4 regions of the Aquibium pacificum genome follow, and region 1 is predicted to be linked to each of the others. Evidence: predicted binding sites of a transcription regulator. Region 1 holds the regulator's gene; each other region holds the start of a gene.
The links. Region 1 encodes LexA, which represses DNA repair genes until DNA is damaged. Its sites were predicted from a motif close to TGTTCNNNNTGTGTTCNG; they were not measured.
Positions count from the first base shown of each region.

Region 1 (4,437 bases):
GGAAATGGAACGCGCGCTTCGGCTTTCCTCGCCGCTGATCGGCATCAACAACCGCAATCTGCGGACCTTCGAGGTCGATCTCGCGACATCCGAGCGTCTGGCCGCGATGGTTCCCGGCGACCGCATCCTCGTTGGCGAAAGCGGCATCTCCACGAACGGCGACTGCCGGCGGCTCGCCGCGCACGGCATCAAGACGTTCCTCGTCGGCGAAAGCCTGATGCGCCGGGAAGACGTCACGGCGGCCACGAAGGCGCTGCTCGGGCTCGGCACGTCGGACGTGCGGAAGTCGGCCTGAGGTCCTCATGCCCGGGAAGGCCGCCCTCACCCACATCGGCGCTTCCGGTGAAGCGCACATGGTCGACGTGGGCGCGAAGGCCGAAACCGCGCGCGTGGCGGTCGCCGAGGGCAGCGTCGCGATGGCGCCCGCCACCTTGCGCATGATCCTCGACGGCAATGCCAAAAAGGGAGACGTGCTCGGCACGGCGCGGATCGCCGGGATTATGGCGGCCAAGAAGACGCACGAACTGATTCCGCTCTGCCATCCGCTCATGCTGAACAAGGTGTCGGTCGAGATCGACCCGGACGAGAGCCTGCCCGGGCTGCGCGTCAGGGCCACCGCGTCGGTGACCGGCAAGACCGGCGTGGAGATGGAGGCGCTCACCGCCGTCTCGGTTGCATGCCTCACCATCTACGACATGGCCAAGGCGGTCGACCGCGGCATGATCATCTCGGGCATCCGCCTGCTGGAGAAGTCGGGCGGCAAATCGGGCGACTGGCACGTCGATGCAGGCTAAGGCAACGGCACTCATCCCCGTCGACGAGGCGCTGCGCCTGCTTCTCGACGGCGTCAGGCCGCTGGACGCCGAACGCCTGCCGATCGCGGAATGCGGCGACCGCATTCTCGCCACGGACATACGTTCCCTGCGCACCCAGCCGCCGTTCGACGCCTCCGCCATGGACGGCTACGCGGTACGCTCGGCCGACGTCGCCCGGCTGCCGGCCAGGCTGCGGGTGATCGGGTCTGCGCCGGCGGGACGACCGTTTTCCGGCGCCGTCGGCCCGGGTGAGGCGGTCCGTATCTTCACCGGCGCGCCGATGCCCGAAGGCAGCGACTGCGTCCTGATCCAAGAAGACGCCGCCTCGGTCGCAGACGACATGATAGAGGCGAAGGAGACCGTCGCCGCCAGCCGCCACGTGCGCGCCCGTGGCCTCGATTTTTCAGAAGGCCAGCCGCTCCTGGATCGGGGACGCCGGCTCGACCCGCCGGCCCTGTCGCTCGCCGCCTCGGCCAATCATGCCGCACTCGACGTTGTGAGGAAGCCGCTCGTGGCGATCATCGCGACCGGCGATGAACTGCTGCCACCCGGCAGCGTCGTGGGACCCGGCCAGATCATTGCTTCGAACGGGCTCGGCGTGGCGGAGATCGTCCGGTCGGCGGGGGCTCGGGTCCTCGACTGTGGGATCGTGGCGGACGACCGCGACGCGATCTCGGCCACGCTCGACCGGGCGCTCGAAGCGGGCGCGGACCTCATCGTGACCATCGGCGGCGCGTCGGTCGGGGTCCACGACCTCGTGCGCGAGGTGCTGACGGCACGCGGCGGCGAGCTCGACTTCTGGAAGATCGCCATGCGGCCGGGCAAGCCGCTCATGGCGGGAACGCTCGGCGGCCGCAAGATCGTCGGCCTGCCCGGCAATCCGGTCGCGAGCCTCGTCTGCTCCTACGTCTTCCTGAAGCCGCTGGTCGCGTGCATGGCGGGCCGGCTGCACGAGGCCGACTTGCGGCAGGGCATCCTTGGTGCGCCCGTCCCCGCGAACGACCAGCGACAGGACTATCTGCGCGCCGCAATCCGCCGGGAAGCGGATGGGATTGTCGCAACGCCTTCAGCGATCCAGGATTCCTCCATGTTGCGCGTGATGGCGGATTCCGCCGCTCTGATCGTGCGCGCGCCCTTCGCGCCGCCCGCCGACGCCGGAGAGGAATGCCAGCTCCTGATGCTGTCGTGAACGAACGGTAAACAGATTCACTCAAATTTAAACTGTTGCGGAACAAGACTGGAACAGATAGGTTTGTTCCGGTTTTGTTTTTTAGCCGTCCGATTCCCCGAGGGGTGCAAAGATGCTGACGCGCAAGCAACACGAACTCCTGCTCTTCATCCACGAGCGGCTGAAGGAGTCGGGAATTCCCCCCTCCTTCGACGAGATGAAGGAGGCGCTCGACCTGGCGTCGAAATCGGGCATCCATCGCCTGATAACGGCTCTTGAAGAGCGCGGCTTCATCCGGCGGCTGCCGAACCGGGCTCGCGCGCTGGAGGTGATCCGGCTGCCCGAGTCCATCGCGCCTGGGCTTGGCGGACCGCGCAAGTTTTCCCCGAGCGTCATCGAAGGCAGCCTTTCGAGAAAGCCTGAACCGGCCCCCGCGCGCCGGGCGAGCAACGACGACACGGCGGCGATTTCCATTCCCGTCATGGGCAGGATCGCAGCCGGCGTTCCCATCGACGCAATCCAGCACCAGACGCATTCCGTCGCGGTTCCGCCGGACATGCTCTCCGGCGGCGAACATTTCGCACTCGAGGTCAGGGGCGATTCCATGATCGAGGCGGGCATTCTCGACGGCGATACGGTGGTGATCCGCAGCACCTCGACCGCCAGTCCGGGCGAGATCGTCGTGGCGCTCGTGGACGACGAGGAGGCCACATTGAAGCGTTTCCGCCGCAAGGGCGCCTCGATCGCGCTCGAAGCGGCCAATCCCGCCTACGAAACCCGCATCTTCGGGCCGGATCGGGTGAAGGTCCAGGGCCGTCTGGTCGGGCTGATCCGGCGGTATTGAAGCCGGGCCAGTCCTCCGTCCCCTCGGTTCGACGGAGATTCGCGTTGGGCGACCGCTACGGCTCCCGCTTGTAAGGCGGCATTCCGCGGGCCTCCCGCGAATACCGCCGATGATCATGCCAGGGCCGGTACGGCTCCCGTACGGCGAACCGGATCTCGGCGCGAGGTTCCTCCCCTTCCTCCGCCAAGCGGATCTCGGCACTGCCACGCCGCGCGAGGTCGCGTTTGATGACGACGAGCACCTTTGCCGAGGCGCACGGGTTCGCTGCCGTCGCATCGTCGATCACCAGGACGTCGACGAAACCGCAGAGCGAGCCCGCGTTCCCTCCGGCGGGCACGAACGCCACCATCGCTCCGCCGCCGTGTCGCGCGATGCAACCCGTGTCGTTGCAGACGAAGACCTCCGAAGCGCGTTGTGCCGTTGTGACCGCCGTAAGCGATTCGGAGGTGGAAACCGGTGTCGCAACCTTGTGTGTCATTGCCGCGTCCATCCAGATACCGGTGACGAAACGGTTCGGGCGCTCCTTGCTGACGGCAAGTTCCCCGGCCCGCGTGCGCATCGCGATCAAGTTTCCATCCTCCGAGAGCAGGACGTCCGGGAGATCGCGCGCCGCGATGAGCGCAATTCCCACGATCAAAAACGGCAAGGCGGCGAGGCGCAGCCATGTCGACAGGACGGTCACGAGCACAAGCGCGATGGTCATCGAAAGCACGGCCGACAGCGGGATCGCGCCGACCGCGTCGAACGGCGTGCGTTGGGCAAGCCATTGGGCGATCGAGACCATGACCCCGATCCCCCACCCCATGACATCGAGCGCGAAGCCTTCGAGGCCCAACGGCATCAGGATGCCGGCAAGAACCGCCGAAGGCATGATCACGAAGGACACGACCGGCATGGCGCCGAGATTGGCGAGGAGACCGAGCGGTGCCATGCGGTGGAAATGCCAGACGCCATAGAGCGCAGTCGCGGTTCCCGCTACAAGGGAGGTCACCGCGATGCCGGCGCAGTAGAGCAGGAAGAGCCGCAAGCCGTTGCCGACCGTCGAGCCTCGCGCAGGTTGCCCTCCCGTGAAACGGTCCGATCGACGCTCGGACCACCAGGCGTAGGCCGCGATCAGCGCCGCCGTGGCGGCGAACGACATCTGGAAGCTCGGCCCGACGACCTCGTGCGGGGCGATCGCGATGACGATGAGCGCCGAGATCGCGAGATTGCGCATCGTGATCGCCGACCGGTCGAACAGCAGCGCTACCAGCATCACGGCGATCATGATGAAGCTGCGCTGTGCCGCGACCGCCGCGCCCGAAATCAACAGGTAGTAGCCCGCCGCCAGTAACGCGACGGCGGCCGCGTACTTCTTCACGGGCAGGCGCGAGGCGAACCCGGGAAACAGCGCGAAGACGAAGCGCAGCGCGAACATGACCGTGCCGGCGACGAGCGCCATATGCAGTCCCGAAATTGACAGGACGTGCGCGAGGCCGGTCTTTCGTAGCGCCTCGTTGATCTCCTCCGGAATACCCGCGCGCGTTCCGGCGATGAGCGCCGCCGCGATCTGGCCTTCGGGTCCGTCGATCCGGCCGGTGATCCGGCCCGCGATCGCCTGGCGCATGTCG
Region 1 covers NZ_JBDPGJ010000003.1:516,207-520,643, forward strand. Annotated here, with positions in the region: gene trpC (indole-3-glycerol phosphate synthase TrpC) at 1-295, shown strand, start outside; gene moaC (cyclic pyranopterin monophosphate synthase MoaC) at 303-794, shown strand; gene ABGN05_RS14960 (molybdopterin molybdotransferase MoeA) at 784-2,004, shown strand; gene lexA (transcriptional repressor LexA) at 2,117-2,827, shown strand; gene ABGN05_RS14970 (ComEC/Rec2 family competence protein) at 2,883-4,437, opposite strand, start outside.

Region 2 (4,437 bases), on a different contig from region 1:
TCTCCTGAACCTGTTGCCGTAATGTTACGTCGGATAACCATACGCGCCGATCACGAGATTTTCCCGATTGACACGAATCACTACCCCCCTTTACGTTTTCTTAACAAAAGACAAAGGCGGGTTTGGGGAACAGAGACGGATGGGTCTCAACAGACTGCTTTCAAGCGCGATCGCTTCGTTGACAGGCGCAGGCGCTGCACTTGTCCTCGCTGCAACCGGTACCGCACTGGCGGGGTCCATCGGTACGGGAGGGCTGACATCCCAGCCGATCGGTCATTACGAGTTCTGCAGGGCCAATCCCGCGGAATGTTCCATCGCCGGACCTGATGCCGGTCCGCTCGTCCTGAACAAGGCAGTCTGGACCCGGATTTCCAAGGTGAACGTCGAGGTCAATAGCGCCATCAAGCCGATGTCCGACAAGGACATCTTCGGCAAGGACGAAGTCTGGGCCTTTCCGACAAGCGGCATGGGGGATTGCGAGGACTACGTCCTCGAAAAGCGCCGACGGCTCTTCAGGGGGGGAATTCCGCTCTCCGATCTGCTCATCACCGTCGTCCGCAAGCGCGATGGCGAAGGTCACGCGGTCCTAACGGTCAGAACCGACAAGGGCGACTACATCCTCGACAACCTGTCGGACACGGTGAAGGCCTGGGAACAGACCGGATACCGGTATCTGAAGCGCCAGGCGAGCACGCATACCGGGCGATGGGTCAGCCTGCGCGACGACAACACCCTGATGGTGGGCTCGGTCCGCAACTGACCGCGCGATCCGCTCCGCAGCCGGGGGTCGTAGCGTGCCGCGCAGGTGCCTGCTTCCCGCGCGGACCGTGGGCCGACCGACGGCCAGCCACTGCAAAGCACCGCGTATCGTACCTCGCCCCTGATTACGCCGCGGCGCGCGCGGCGGCGGCTTCCGCCCCGACACGGTAGGAGATCGCTTCGGCGAGATGGATGCGCCCGACCGTTTCGAGGCCGTCCAGGTCGGCCAGCGTGCGCGCGACCTTCAAAATGCGATGATAGGCGCGGGCAGAGAACCCCAGTTTCTCACTGGCATCGCGCAGCAGCGCCAGGCCCGCGGCATCCGGCGCCGCGACGTCCTCGATCAGCGCGGGTCCACAATGCGCGTTCGTCGTGATGCCGGGCAGGCCGCGCGAGGCGAAGCGCTCCCGCTGGATGGTGCGCGCGGCAGCGACCCGAGCGGCGACGACCGCGCTGGTTTCGGCACGGGACGGACGAATGAGGTCGGCGGCAGAGACCGCGGGAACGTCGATTCTCAGATCGATGCGATCGAGGAGCGGCCCCGAAATCCGTGCCTGATAGTCGCTTTGGCAGCGCGGACCGCGGGCGCAGCGATATCCCGGTTCGCCCGCCATGCCGCACCGGCACGGGTTCATCGCCGCCACGAGCTGTATCCGCGACGGATAGGACACACGGGTGTTGGCGCGCGCGATGACGCATTCCCCCGTCTCCAGCGGCTGGCGCAGCGAATCCAGCACCGGCGCGGCGAACTCAGGCAGTTCGTCGAGGAAGAGCACGCCATGATGGGCAAGCGAGGCCTCGCCCGGTCGCACCCTCAAGCCGCCGCCGACCATGGCTGCCATTGACGCCGAATGATGCGGCGAGCGGAACGGCCGCCGGTCCGACAGCTTGCCGCCGGTGAGTTCGCCGGCGATCGAGGCGATCATGGACACCTCGAGCAGTTCCTCCGGCGACAGCGGCGGCAGGATCGACGGCAGGCGCTGCGCCAGCATCGACTTGCCCGATCCCGGCGGACCGCTCATCAGAAGATTATGACCCCCGGCCGCCGCCACTTCGAGCGCACGCTTGGCGCTCTCCTGCCCCTTGATGTCCGCGAGGTCCGGAAGGTTGGTGGCCGGCTCCCTGATCCTGGCCTCTGGCCGGGAAAGCACCTGCGTCCCGCGAAAGTGGTTGGCGACCGCGATCAGGCTGCGCGGCGCGAGGATCTCGACATCGGCCCCGGCCCAGGCGGCCTCCGGTCCCGACGCATGCGGGCAGATCAGGCCCTTGCCCATCGCGTTCGCGCCGATCGCCGCCGGCAGGGCGCCGGCGACGGCCGCGATGGTCCCGTCGAGCGACAGTTCGCCGAGAACGACGAAACCGCCGAGCGCGTCGCCGGGAATGGCGCCAAGCGCGGCCATGAGGCTGAGCGCGATCGGAAGATCGTAGTGGCTGCCCTCCTTCGGCAGGTCGGCCGGGGCGAGATTGACCGTCACCTTCTTCGGGGGCATCGACAGGCCGGAGGCGTGCAGCGCGGCCTGGACCCGCTCGCGGCTCTCGGCCACCGCTTTGTCCGGCAGGCCGACGATGTGCATGCCGATCTTGCCCGGCGCGACCATCACCTGCACGTCGACGGGCACGGCCTCTATGCCCTGGAAGGCGATGGTGCTGACGCGTGAAACCATCCTCGTCCCCTCTTCCGACCTTTTGCGCACGAAGGCAGGCAGGTACGCCATAAAGGAGTTGTTCCAGCTAAGCACAACCATTTCGTCGTGACAAGAACATTTGGAGAACAATTGGTCGATCGGCGCATGCGCAGGCACGCGCGCAGCCGTCGCGAAGTCTATCGGTTCGCTGTTGCGAGGACCCTCGAACGGGAACGGCCGGAACCAACGTCCGGGGCGCGCCGCCGGCGAGCCGCCCGAGGCCGCCAGGCGCGGTCGAGACTACGCCCGCTTCGATTCCACCGCGTCCCAGAACAGGGACGCGATGTCGGCGCCACCGAAGCGCTGGACCTCGCGCACGCCGGTCGGCGACGTGACGTTGATCTCGGTCAGATAGTCGCCGATCACGTCGATCCCGACGAGGATGAAGCCCCGTTCCCGAAGCGAAGGTCCGATGCGGGCGCAGATCTCGCGTTCGCGGTCGGTCAGTTCCGTCGCCTCGGCGCGGCCGCCGACATGCATGTTGGAGCGGGAATCGTGCTCGGCAGGCACGCGGTTGATGGCGCCGACGGGCTCGCCGTCGATCAGGATGATGCGCTTGTCGCCCTTTCGCACTTCCTTGAGGTATCGCTGCACGATGTAGGGTTCGCGGAACATCTGTCCGAACATCTCGAGCAGCGATGCGAGATTCCTGTCGGCCTCGGCAAGATGGAAGATGCCGGCGCCGCCATTGCCGTAGAGCGGTTTGACGATGATGTCGCCGAACTCCTTGCGAAAGGCCGCCACCTCGGCGGCATCCTTGGTGATCAACGTCTCCGGCATCAGATCGGGAAACTCGGTGACGAAGATCTTCTCCGGGCTATTGCGCACCCAGGCGGGATCGTTGACCACCAGGGTCTTCGGGTGGACGCGCTCCAACATGTGAGTCGTGGTGATGTAGTTCATGTCGAAGGGCGGGTCCTGGCGCAGCAGCACCACGTCGATTTCCGAAAGATCGAGGCGCACGGGCTCCCCGAGCGCATAGTGGTCCCCCTTGACATCCTTGACAGTCATCGGCTCGGCCCGGGCGAAGGCCTTGCCGCCGCGCATGGTCAGGCGGTCGGGGGTATAGTGGTAGAGTTCGTGGCCGCGCCGCTGCGCTTCCAGCGACAGCGCGAACGTGGTGTCGCCCGCGATCGTCAGCGTCGCGACGTGGTCCATCTGCACGGCTATCCTGAGCGGCATCTCGGTTCTCCGGAACTTCGAAAGGAAGATGGCATCTATCGAAAACGCACCGGGCTGCCAATCTCCGGCCGGCAGTTTCGAATGGACCAGCGGGCGTTCACGGCACTCGCGGTCGACCGTCGCCTCCTCATTCCATAGGCTACCTCCGGGCGTTGCCGAAGGGACACCCTTCCTAAACGCTTTTGCTCGATATTAGGTTGAGTAAGCCGGGGCTAAATCACCAGAACAACAATGAACGGACCCATGCGCAACACAGACAGGCCGGGGGAACAGGGAGACCTCGCCTACACAGATCCGTTGACGGGCCTGGGCAACAACCGCCGGTTCGTCACCAAGGTGAAACGCCTGATCGCCGAACGCGAGGACGATCCGGCTCCGTTTGCCATCGGCATCATCGATCTCGACGGCTTCAAGCCGATCAACGATCTTTTCGGCAGAGCGTCAGGCGACGAGATATTGCTGCAGGTCGCGCTCCGCCTGCATGCGGCGATGGACAGGCATTCAACGGTCACCCGCATCGGGGCGGACGAGTTCGCTTTCCTGCTTCCCATGACGTTCAGCGAGGCGGCGGCGGCTGAACAGGCACGCATGCTGATCGAGATTCTCTCCGCGCCCTATGATCTCGGCGAGCGCAGCGCCCGGCTCTCCGCATCGGTCGGATGCTCCCTTTTCTTCGTCGGAAACGAGAGCGCCGACGACCTGATCCGCAAGGCCGAAACCGCCCTCTACCACGCCAAGCGAAGCGGCCGCGGGCTGGTGGTCGTCTACACGCAGGACATGGAGGAAGCGGCAAAGCGCGTCACCCGCATCG
Region 2 covers NZ_JBDPGJ010000004.1:424,180-428,616, reverse strand. Annotated here, with positions in the region: gene ABGN05_RS18575 (transglutaminase-like cysteine peptidase) at 140-760, shown strand; gene ABGN05_RS18570 (YifB family Mg chelatase-like AAA ATPase) at 885-2,423, opposite strand; gene gshB (glutathione synthase) at 2,685-3,626, opposite strand; gene ABGN05_RS18560 (putative bifunctional diguanylate cyclase/phosphodiesterase) at 3,870-4,437, shown strand, end outside.
Region 2: a site for LexA is predicted at 2,516-2,533, ahead of ABGN05_RS18570 (YifB family Mg chelatase-like AAA ATPase). Genes of this name have one in related genera too.

Region 3 (4,437 bases), on a different contig from region 1:
TGTGCGAGAAGAGCGCAATGGCTAATCCGCCATCTCATCGGAGATCGGACGACAGGGCATCGACATGGGATTTCTGATCCGGACAATCTTCTGGTTCTCGCTGGTGCTGCTGGTCCTGCCGCTGTCGCCAGAGGACTCCAGCGGCGCCGCCGACCCCGTCGGCGCCTTCGAGGCGATCAACGCCGCGCGCGAAGCGGTCGGGGATCTGAGCGGAATGTGCGAGCGCAGGCCGGAAATCTGCGAGACCGGGCGGGCGGCGTTCCACACAATCGGCGTCCGCGCCCGCGAAGGCGCCCGCATCGCCTACGAATTCCTCGACACCCAGGTTGAAGAGCCTGACGGGACGATCACGACCGGCGGCGTCCCGGTCGAGTGACGGAGACTCCGGGGCGGTCATCGCCGTCCCGTTCGATACCGCGAGCCCGCCCCGCGACGTGACGGGCCCCAGGCGGTGACTCTGGCGCATCCAGCCCCTATATGGGACTCCAGAGAGGCGCCATCGAATGACTGCCGACATCGATTCCATCATCGACGACTTTTCTTTCCTCGACGATTGGGAAGATCGGTACCGCTATGTCATCGACCTCGGCCGCGACCTGCCGCCTTTCGCCGAGGCCGACAAGAACGACGTCAATCGCGTGCCCGGTTGCGTCAGCCAGGTCTGGCTGACCACGAAGATCGGCCCCGGCGACGATCCGGTCATCCAGTTCGCCGGCGATTCGGACGCGCACATCGTCCGCGGTCTCGTGGCCCTGATGCTTGCGCTCTATTCGGGACGGCCGGCGAGCGAGATCGTGGCCACGGATGCCGATGCGGTCCTGGCGAAGCTCGGGCTGGACGAGCATCTCACTCCCCAGCGCTCGAACGGCCTGCGTTCGATGGTCAAGCGCATCCGCCGCGATGCACAGGCGGCCCTCAGCGAAAGCGCCTGACGGTCAGCGCTCGCTCATTTCGGGGCGGTAGTCCTCCGCGCCCCAATGAAGGATGCTTCCTCCGGATACCTTTTTCCGCTCCGGCTCGTAGTGGCGCGCAAGCGCGGCGAGCGCGGTCTTGAGAACCACCTTTGCCGACCGTGCCGGCCAGGCCCGCTCGATCTCCACCGTCTCCAGCCCTTTCAGAAAGCAGCAGACATCCACGAGGAGACCGGCGAGTTCGGGCCCAACGCCCGTCAGCGCGGCGTTGACGCGTTGCCGGGCGGCGACCGCGCCGTCCGTCAGTTCCGCGCTCGCGCCCGGCGTGCCCATCGGCCGGCCGGAGGTTCCGGCCGCGCTCCAGTTGGCGCCCAGCCGGGGAAGAAGCTGCCCCCGCGTGTAGTCCGCGCGCAGGCGTTCGCCCGCCCGGAACTCCCTGGCCTCCAGGAAAGGCTTGCCGTCCTTCGCCTTGCGCCGGGCGAGCTGACCGAGCGGCGATTCCGACAGGTTCGCAAGTGCGTTCCGGCGCCCCTCCGGAAGCTCGACCGAAGCGGAGCCGATCTCCACGTGTTGCCCCAGGCAGTTTTCGTCACGCATGCGGGCAAACGCCGACACGCCCGTCGGAGTTAGGCACGCGACACGGTCCGAGACCGTCACGAGCGACCGGCGCAAAAGCCCGTCGAACGAAATCCGGCTGGCCGAAATCGTTCCGAGCCGCTGCGACGTGAGCCTGATCCGGTCGGCGCGGGCGCAGTCTTCCACGCAGGCCGGGCCGAATGAAAGAAGCCGGAGGATGCGGAGATCCTCCTTTTCGCTCTGGCCGGTCATTCAGATGCGCTCCATTCCCCTGAGCGCCGCGCGCGCCACCCTTTCCGTCATCAGGACGAGCGCGTCGAAATCGGCATCGTCGCGCATGTCTTCGATGAGATGGCACGCGTGCAGGACGGTCGTCCGGTCGCGGCCGAAACCGCGGCCCACCTCGCTCATCGTCAAGCCCATGACGACGTGGGTGACGTACATGGCGATCTGCCGAACCCGCGCGACGCTGGTGCATGTCCTGCCGGGCTGCCGGAGTTCGCGCCCGCTGACGTTGAAGAGAGCGGCCGCAATATCGATCATGCAGTCGCAGATGCCGACATTGCGTTCGAGCGCGGAGGATGAACATTCCGATACGCCCTTCGTGGAACCGCACCCGGTCCGGTCCCGGTCGCTGTCGGCAGATGACGGTTGCCGTTGCTCTCTGACGATCTGGCAGGCGGTACTGGACGGCACGGCGCTTCCCCCTCGTTATAGGAATATGTTCCTCTTATATCGAGACGGAAGGATGGTGTGAACAAAATAGCAACGGAAAAAGGCCCGCCTTGCCGCGAACTCGTTGATCTTCCTGTGTGTTTTCGAAAAGACTTTCGGCAACGCGGCGGAATCTCTCCCCGCTCCGCCGGCGGCGGGCATGCTTGCAACCATATTCAACCGGAATGGAGCAGGCGGATGCCGGCAATCGCCAGAGAAGCTCAGTTGTTCGAAGCCGCCCGGGCGCGCGAGATCGCGTTCGCTCGGGCATCGGCGGCGTTCTTCCTCGCCACGGGCATCGACCTTGCAACCGCGATGGGCGCGGAGGGGGAACACAAGGCGGCGATCCGGAGAAGGGTTCAGCGCCTGCTCGAACGCGAAAGGCTCCGCGGCGGAGCCCGGCACTGGAGCTACGACCTCAACCGTCACATCGCCCTGAAGCAGGCGCTCGCATTCATCGATCTTGGTTTGCCCGCCGGCGAATGCACGAAAGCAAAAACGGCGCCCGAAGACGCCGTCTTGACACTTGGCACGATGACCGCTTGATCAGCGCGTCTTGCGCTTGCGGCCGAGACCCATCTTCTTGGCGAGCTGCGAACGGGCAGCCGCATAGTTCGGTGCGACCATCGGATAGTTGGCATCGAGGCCCCACTTCTCGCGGTACTGGTCGGGCGTAAGTCCGTAGTGGGTCATGAGATGACGCTTCAGCGACTTGAACTTCTTCCCGTCTTCGAGGCAGACGATGTAGTCGTCGTGTATCGACTTTTTCGGGTTCACCGCCGGCTTGGGCTTCTCGGTGGGCACCTGTTCCGTGCCAGAGCCGACGCGGCCGAGCGCGCTGTGGATGTCGGCGATCAGGTTCGGGAGTTCCCCGGCAGGAACTGGATTGTTGCTCACGTAGGCGGCGACGACGTCGGCAGTAAGTTCGATGAGCATGTTACCGCTCATAGCACTGGATTCGGGTAGTTCCATGGTTTTCAGGCCCCAGTTCGAGGATGGTCGATTGCGTTCGGCGTTCTTACGCGCCGATCAACGGCGATGTGCGAAATAGGAATTCTACGATTCGCATATCGGCTAGATAATTGAAGCAATCAAAGTTTCAAGTCAATTCAATACAGCAGTTAAGAAAAAAATCTGTCTGGTTACTAGTGTATTGTTCGAGATTGACCCTGCGGAATACAACCTCTGCGCGTTTTCCGGGGCGCTTGGTAAGATCGGTGATAGGGATACATTACAAAGTTGTAACATTGACCAATTCTCAGGCATCGGGGTCCCTGGATTGTTGCGGCATCTCGTCGTGGACGGATCCTTCCCAGAGAGGATAGCCGGCCGCATAGGCCGCCTTTGCCAGGAGATGCGCCGAAATCGGGGCCGTCAGCAGAAAGAAGACGAAGCCGGCCAGCGCGCGCGTGGCGATCGTGGTTTCGTCCGTATAGACAGCCAGGGCGATCAGCATCACGCCCGAACCAAGCGTTCCCGCCTTCGACGCGGCATGCATCCGGGTGTAGAATTCCGGCAACCTGAGCAGGCCGATCGAGGCAACCAGCGCGAACCCCGATCCCACGATGATCAGGATGCCGGCCAGATAGTTCTGGATGATGTCGATCATGAACTCGCCTCCGGCCGTCGGTGTTCCAGCGGTTCGCTCCCGGATTGCAGCTCCCCGTCGACCTCGCGATCGCGCCCACGGTTCATCACGAAGCGCGCGAAGGCGACGGTAGCCAGGAACCCGACGAGACCCAGCGCGATCGCAACATCGACGTAGAGAGTCACCCCCGTCTTGATGCCGATGACGGCGATGAAGCCGATCGCGACCGCCACGAGCATGTCGAGCCCGACGATGCGATCCGGCAAGGTCGGCCCGCGCACGACGCGCAACACCGTCACGAGAAACGATAGGCTGAGCAGCGCCAGCGCCAAGTATACCGCGCCGGTCAGGAACGCTTCGCTGGCGTTCATCGAAACGCCTCCATGATCTTGCGCTCGAAACCGTTCGCGATGTCGAGCCGCGTCTGGTCCGGGTCCGAGCAGTCCAGCGCATGCACGTAAAGGAAGCGCCGATCTTCCGAAACGTCCACCGAGAGCGTTCCCGGGGTCAGTGTGATGAGGTTCGCCAGCAGCGTGATCTCGAACTCGCGGTCGACCTTCAACGGATAGGCGAAGATGCCGGGCTTCAGGTCCATCCGCGGCTGCACGACCAGCACGGCGACGCGCCAGGAGGACAGGACCAGTTCGT
Region 3 covers NZ_JBDPGJ010000005.1:121,807-126,243, reverse strand. Annotated here, with positions in the region: gene ABGN05_RS21020 (DUF5330 domain-containing protein) at 65-376, shown strand; gene ABGN05_RS21015 (SufE family protein) at 504-932, shown strand; gene ABGN05_RS21010 (DUF6456 domain-containing protein) at 936-1,739, opposite strand; gene ABGN05_RS21005 (helix-turn-helix domain-containing protein) at 1,740-2,183, opposite strand; gene ABGN05_RS21000 (cytoplasmic protein) at 2,400-2,747, shown strand; gene ABGN05_RS20995 (Ros/MucR family transcriptional regulator) at 2,748-3,137, opposite strand; gene mnhG (monovalent cation/H(+) antiporter subunit G) at 3,460-3,810, opposite strand; gene ABGN05_RS20985 (cation:proton antiporter) at 3,807-4,160, opposite strand; gene ABGN05_RS20980 (Na+/H+ antiporter subunit E) at 4,157-4,437, opposite strand, start outside.
Region 3: a site for LexA is predicted at 2,241-2,258, ahead of ABGN05_RS21000 (cytoplasmic protein). Genes of this name have one in related genera too.

Region 4 (4,437 bases), on a different contig from region 1:
GAAGCTCGTCACCTGCGGCAGTCGGAACGGATCGAGCCGCAATGCGCGGCCAGCCCAGGCGGGGTTGGTCACCGTATTCATCATTCGCCTTCCTGCATCCCTGAGAGCCGGTTTTGCGGTCCTCGCGGGCCGATTTTCCGGCCTCTTTATGTCTTGCAGGCTAGCGCGGCAGCCTTACTGGCGGACTTAAGAAGTTGGGTTAAATTTTGCTGATCTTTTCGATGGTTAGCGGATTGCAACCAGCGCGCGCGGCAACACCAGCCAGCGTGCGCGGAAAAACCCGGCGCGACGCGCGGACGGGCAGAAAAAAAGAAAAAGCCCTCCCGGAGGGGCGGACCGGGAGGGCGCCGTCAGGCCAGGGACGGGGGACGGGCCGGACGGAGGGCTACGAAGGGGAGCAGCGGGAGCGTGGCGCAAGGTGCACCACGACGTTCAGATCCGCTTCCCGCGCTTCAGGTCTTCGTTTTGTCGGATGTCATGTTTCAGAAGCAGGTGTCCCGCTTTCTGGAGACATGCTTCAAAGCAGCATCATCTGTTCGCCGGCGCGTGCCGGCGGCTTGAAGAGGTCGATCCGAAGCGTCAGCTTCGAGCGGTTGAGGCCGAGGCGGCGGGCGGCGATCTCGAAGCGGCGGCCGATCTGCCAGGCATAGGGACCGGTGCCCTTCATGCGAGTTCCCCAGGCGGAATCGTAGTCCTTGCCGTCGCGCATCGAGCGCACCAGAGACATCACGTGACGGTAGCGGTCCGGATAGTGCCTGAGCAGCCAGTCCTTGAAGATCGGGCTTACCTCCAGCGGCAACCGCAGGACGATGTAGCCCGCCTCCCGAGCGCCCATGGCCTCGGCCGATTCGAGGATGCGCTCCACTTCGTGGTCGGTGAGGCCAGGCACGACGGGGGCCACCATGACGGAGACCGGGATACCCGCGCCGGCCAGCGCCTTCATCGCCTCGAGCCGCCGCGTCGGCGTCGCGGCGCGTGGCTCCATGGTACGGGCGAGCCGGCGGTCCAGCGTCGTGACCGAAAGTGCCACCTTCGCGAGGCCCTTTTCCGCCATGCGCGCGAGGATGTCGGCATCGCGGGTCACCAGCGCCGACTTGGTGACGATGCCGACCGGATGATCATGCGCTTCGAGAACCTCGAGCACTTCGCGCATGATGCGGTACTGTTTCTCGATCGGCTGGTAGGGATCGGTGTTGGTGCCGATTGCGATGGTTTTCGCCTGATAGCCTTCCTTGCCGAGTTCCCGCTCCAAGAGTTTCGCGGCATCCGGCTTGGAGAAGAGCTTCGATTCGAAATCCAGTCCGGCGGACAGGCCCATGTAGCCGTGCGTGGGGCGGGCGAAGCAATAGACGCAGCCATGCTCGCAGCCGCGATAGGGATTGATCGAGCGGTCGAAGGAGATGTCGGGGGAGTCGTTGCGCGTGATGATGTTGCGCGGTTTCTCTGCCTGGACTTCGGTCTTGAACGGCGGCAGATCCTCCAGCGTGTTCCAGCCGTCGTCAAAGACGTCGCGCCGGATGGCCTCGAAGCGGCCTGCCGGATTGATCCCCGCGGCGCGGCCCCGCCGGCGTTCGCCGCCGATCCTGACACCGCTTTGTTCAATCATGGCATTGGCCAATCCGCTGTCTCCGCTTGCAAAAGCGGCAATGTCCGCGCGTGCGATCTGTTCCATTTTCGTCTCCGTTCGGCGGCCCGGGAATCGTCGTTTCGATGAAACTATTCCTATCGGTGAGATGAGAACAAATCAAGAACTTTATCGTTGTGCGGTGCAGCGCTGGAATTCGGCTAATCTTTCGGCTAAGCGGGAGACATGTTGACGGTGCTCATCGAGACGCGCAACGACGAGGACGCACTCGCGCGCACGCTGATGTCGCTCGTTTCTGGCGCCGTGGAAGGCATCGTGCGCGAGGTGATGGTGCACGATCGGGGATCGACCGACCACACCGCCGCGGTCGCCGACCACGCCGGATGCGCGCTGATCCCTAACGGCGAACTCGCCAGCGGCATGCGGCGTGCCAAGGGCGACTGGCTGCTTTTCATCGAGCCCGGAGCGAAGCTTTCGGACGGCTGGATCGACGCCGTCGTCGCGCATGTCGCGCGGCGGACCACCCCCGGACGCTTCCTGCGCTCACGGTCCGCAGAGCCGAGATTCCTCTCGCGCTGGTTCACGAGAAAGCGGCCGCTCGCCGAAGGCTTGCTGGTGAGCAAGCCGCAGGCTCTGGCTAAGCTGAGACCCGGTGAAGAGGTCGAAGCCTTCGCCCGGCGCATTTCCGGCCAACGCATCCCGGCCGAGATCATCCCTGCAGAGGCGAGGCAGAACAGGCGCAGGATAGCGGATACCCGCTGACGCCCGAGGCTGTCAGGTCAGGGTGCCGCCGCGCCTGAGATGTTCGTCGAGACGCGGCATGATCTCGACGAAGTTGCACGGCATGTGGCGATAGTCGAGCTGCGCCCTGAGGATGCCATCCCAGGCATCGCGGCAGGCGCCCGGCGAGCCGGGCAGCACGAAGACGAAGGTCTGGTTGATCAGGCCGGCAGTCGCCCGGCTCTGGATCGTCGAGGTGCCAATCTTGTCGTACGAGATGCGGTGAAAGACTTCCGAGAATCCGTCCATGCGCTTCTGAAACAGCGGCTCCAGCGCCTCGGGCGTGACGTCGCGGCCGGTGAACCCCGTCCCGCCCGTGGTGATCACGACGTCGATTGCGGGATCGCGCGACCAGTCCATTACGATTCCCGCGATCTTTCCCGCGTCGTCCGTGACGATCCGGCGGTCGGCGAGGCGATGGCCGGCGTCGGCGATGCGCTCGGCGAGCGTGCGCCCCGACTTGTCGTCGTCCAGCGTGCGCGTGTCGGACACGGTCAGGACGGCGACGCCGACCGGAATGAAAGGCCGGATCTCGTCGAGTCGCTCCAGGCTCATGCGTGTGCTCCCATCGTTCTCGTCGGTTCCACGAACCACCCCGGATGCCCCGAGCGGATCGCCGCCGCGGCGCGCGCGGCGGCCCGCGGCCCGGGAAACAGGCCGAAGCAGGTCGCGCCCGAGCCCGTCATCCGGGCAAAGCCTGCGCCCGCCGCGCGCAGCGCGTCAAGCGCCTGCCCGATGTCGGGAGCGATCGCGCGCGCCGGCTCCTCGAGGTCGTTGCGGGTTCCGGCGAGCCAATCGCAGACCGCGCCATGATCCGCGTGCCGCGGCATAGGGGGAAGCGGCGGGTTTTCGCGGCTGGCGAGGCGCCTGAACACGTCGGGCGTCGAGACCCCCGCGCCCGGGTTGACCAGAACCACGTCCAGCTCTGGCCAGTCTTCCAGCGGGCTGATTTCCTCGCCGATCCCGCGGGCGAGAAGCGGCCGTCCGGAAAGGCACATCGGCACGTCGGCGCCAAGGTCGGCTCCGAGAACGGCGAGCGCCGGATGGGAGAGACGCAGGTCCCAGAGCCGCGAGAGCGCGCGCAGGGCGGCGGCGGCATCGCTCGATCCCCCGCCCATGCCCGACGCGACCGGGAGGTTCTTCTCGAGCAGGATGGAAACCGGCGGGCATGGCGCGGCCCCCGATGCCAGCCGCACGCGGTCGCGGGCTCGAAGGACGAGGTTGCTGTCGTCAGCGGAAAGCCCCGTGGCGAAGCGGCCGGTGACGGCGAATTCGTCCTCAGCCGAGGGATGAAACTGCAGCCGGTCGCCGAGTTCGCAGAAGACCGCGAGCGTTTCGAGGAGATGGTAGCCGTCGGCGCGCCTGCCCGTCACATGCAGGGCGAGGTTGATCTTGGCGGGAGCGGAAAGAGAAAGCGGAGCCTGGGCCATGCCGCGCCAGTAGCCCGGACGCTCAGTCCTTGGCCAGCCTGTATTCGCCGGTCTCGGGATCCTTTACCAGCGTGCCGGTCGAGCCGACCGAGGCTTCCTTCTCGGCCCGGCGGACACGCGCCGACACGCGTTCGGCCTCCTTGAGGAAGGCGCGGTAGCCGATGTAGCCGACCGCCGCGACGACGACGAAGAAGATCAACTGCGGCATGTGTTCCTGCTCCTCAAGCAAGGCCGACCCTTCTCGCCGGCACCATACCATAGAACGCGCCGGCAGCCGACGCGAAAAGCTCAAAGCCCGTAGCGGGCCCAATGCGCGCGCTCCGTTGCGGCATCGAGGACGCCGTTGGCGAGCCCGGCCGAAAGCTCGGCCGTGTCCGTGCCGTTGCGGATGCCGAAGAAGCCCAGCCTGCGGCCGAACAGGCCGCGCGGCGCCGAGACGAGGCGCAGCTTCACCTTCTCGCCGAAACGCCTCTTCAGGAAGCCGCGCATATCGTCGAGATGGTCGACCAGTCCGAGTTCCCTGCCTCGGATGCCCGACCAGAAAAGCCCGGTGAAAAGATCGTCGTCGTCCGCAAGCTTCGGGCCGCGGCGCGACTTCACCATGTCGATGAAGGTCCGGTGCACCTCGAGCTGCAGCGATTT
Region 4 covers NZ_JBDPGJ010000007.1:42,760-47,196, reverse strand. Annotated here, with positions in the region: gene ABGN05_RS25285 (DUF6101 family protein) at 1-81, opposite strand, end outside; gene ABGN05_RS25280 (PA0069 family radical SAM protein) at 518-1,672, opposite strand; gene ABGN05_RS25275 (glycosyltransferase) at 1,811-2,347, shown strand; gene moaB (molybdenum cofactor biosynthesis protein B) at 2,360-2,914, opposite strand; gene ABGN05_RS25265 (4-(cytidine 5'-diphospho)-2-C-methyl-D-erythritol kinase) at 2,917-3,795, opposite strand; gene ABGN05_RS25260 (NfeD family protein) at 3,818-4,003, opposite strand; gene ABGN05_RS25255 (S49 family peptidase) at 4,084-4,437, opposite strand, start outside.
Region 4: a site for LexA is predicted at 1,736-1,753, ahead of ABGN05_RS25280 (PA0069 family radical SAM protein). Genes of this name have one in related genera too.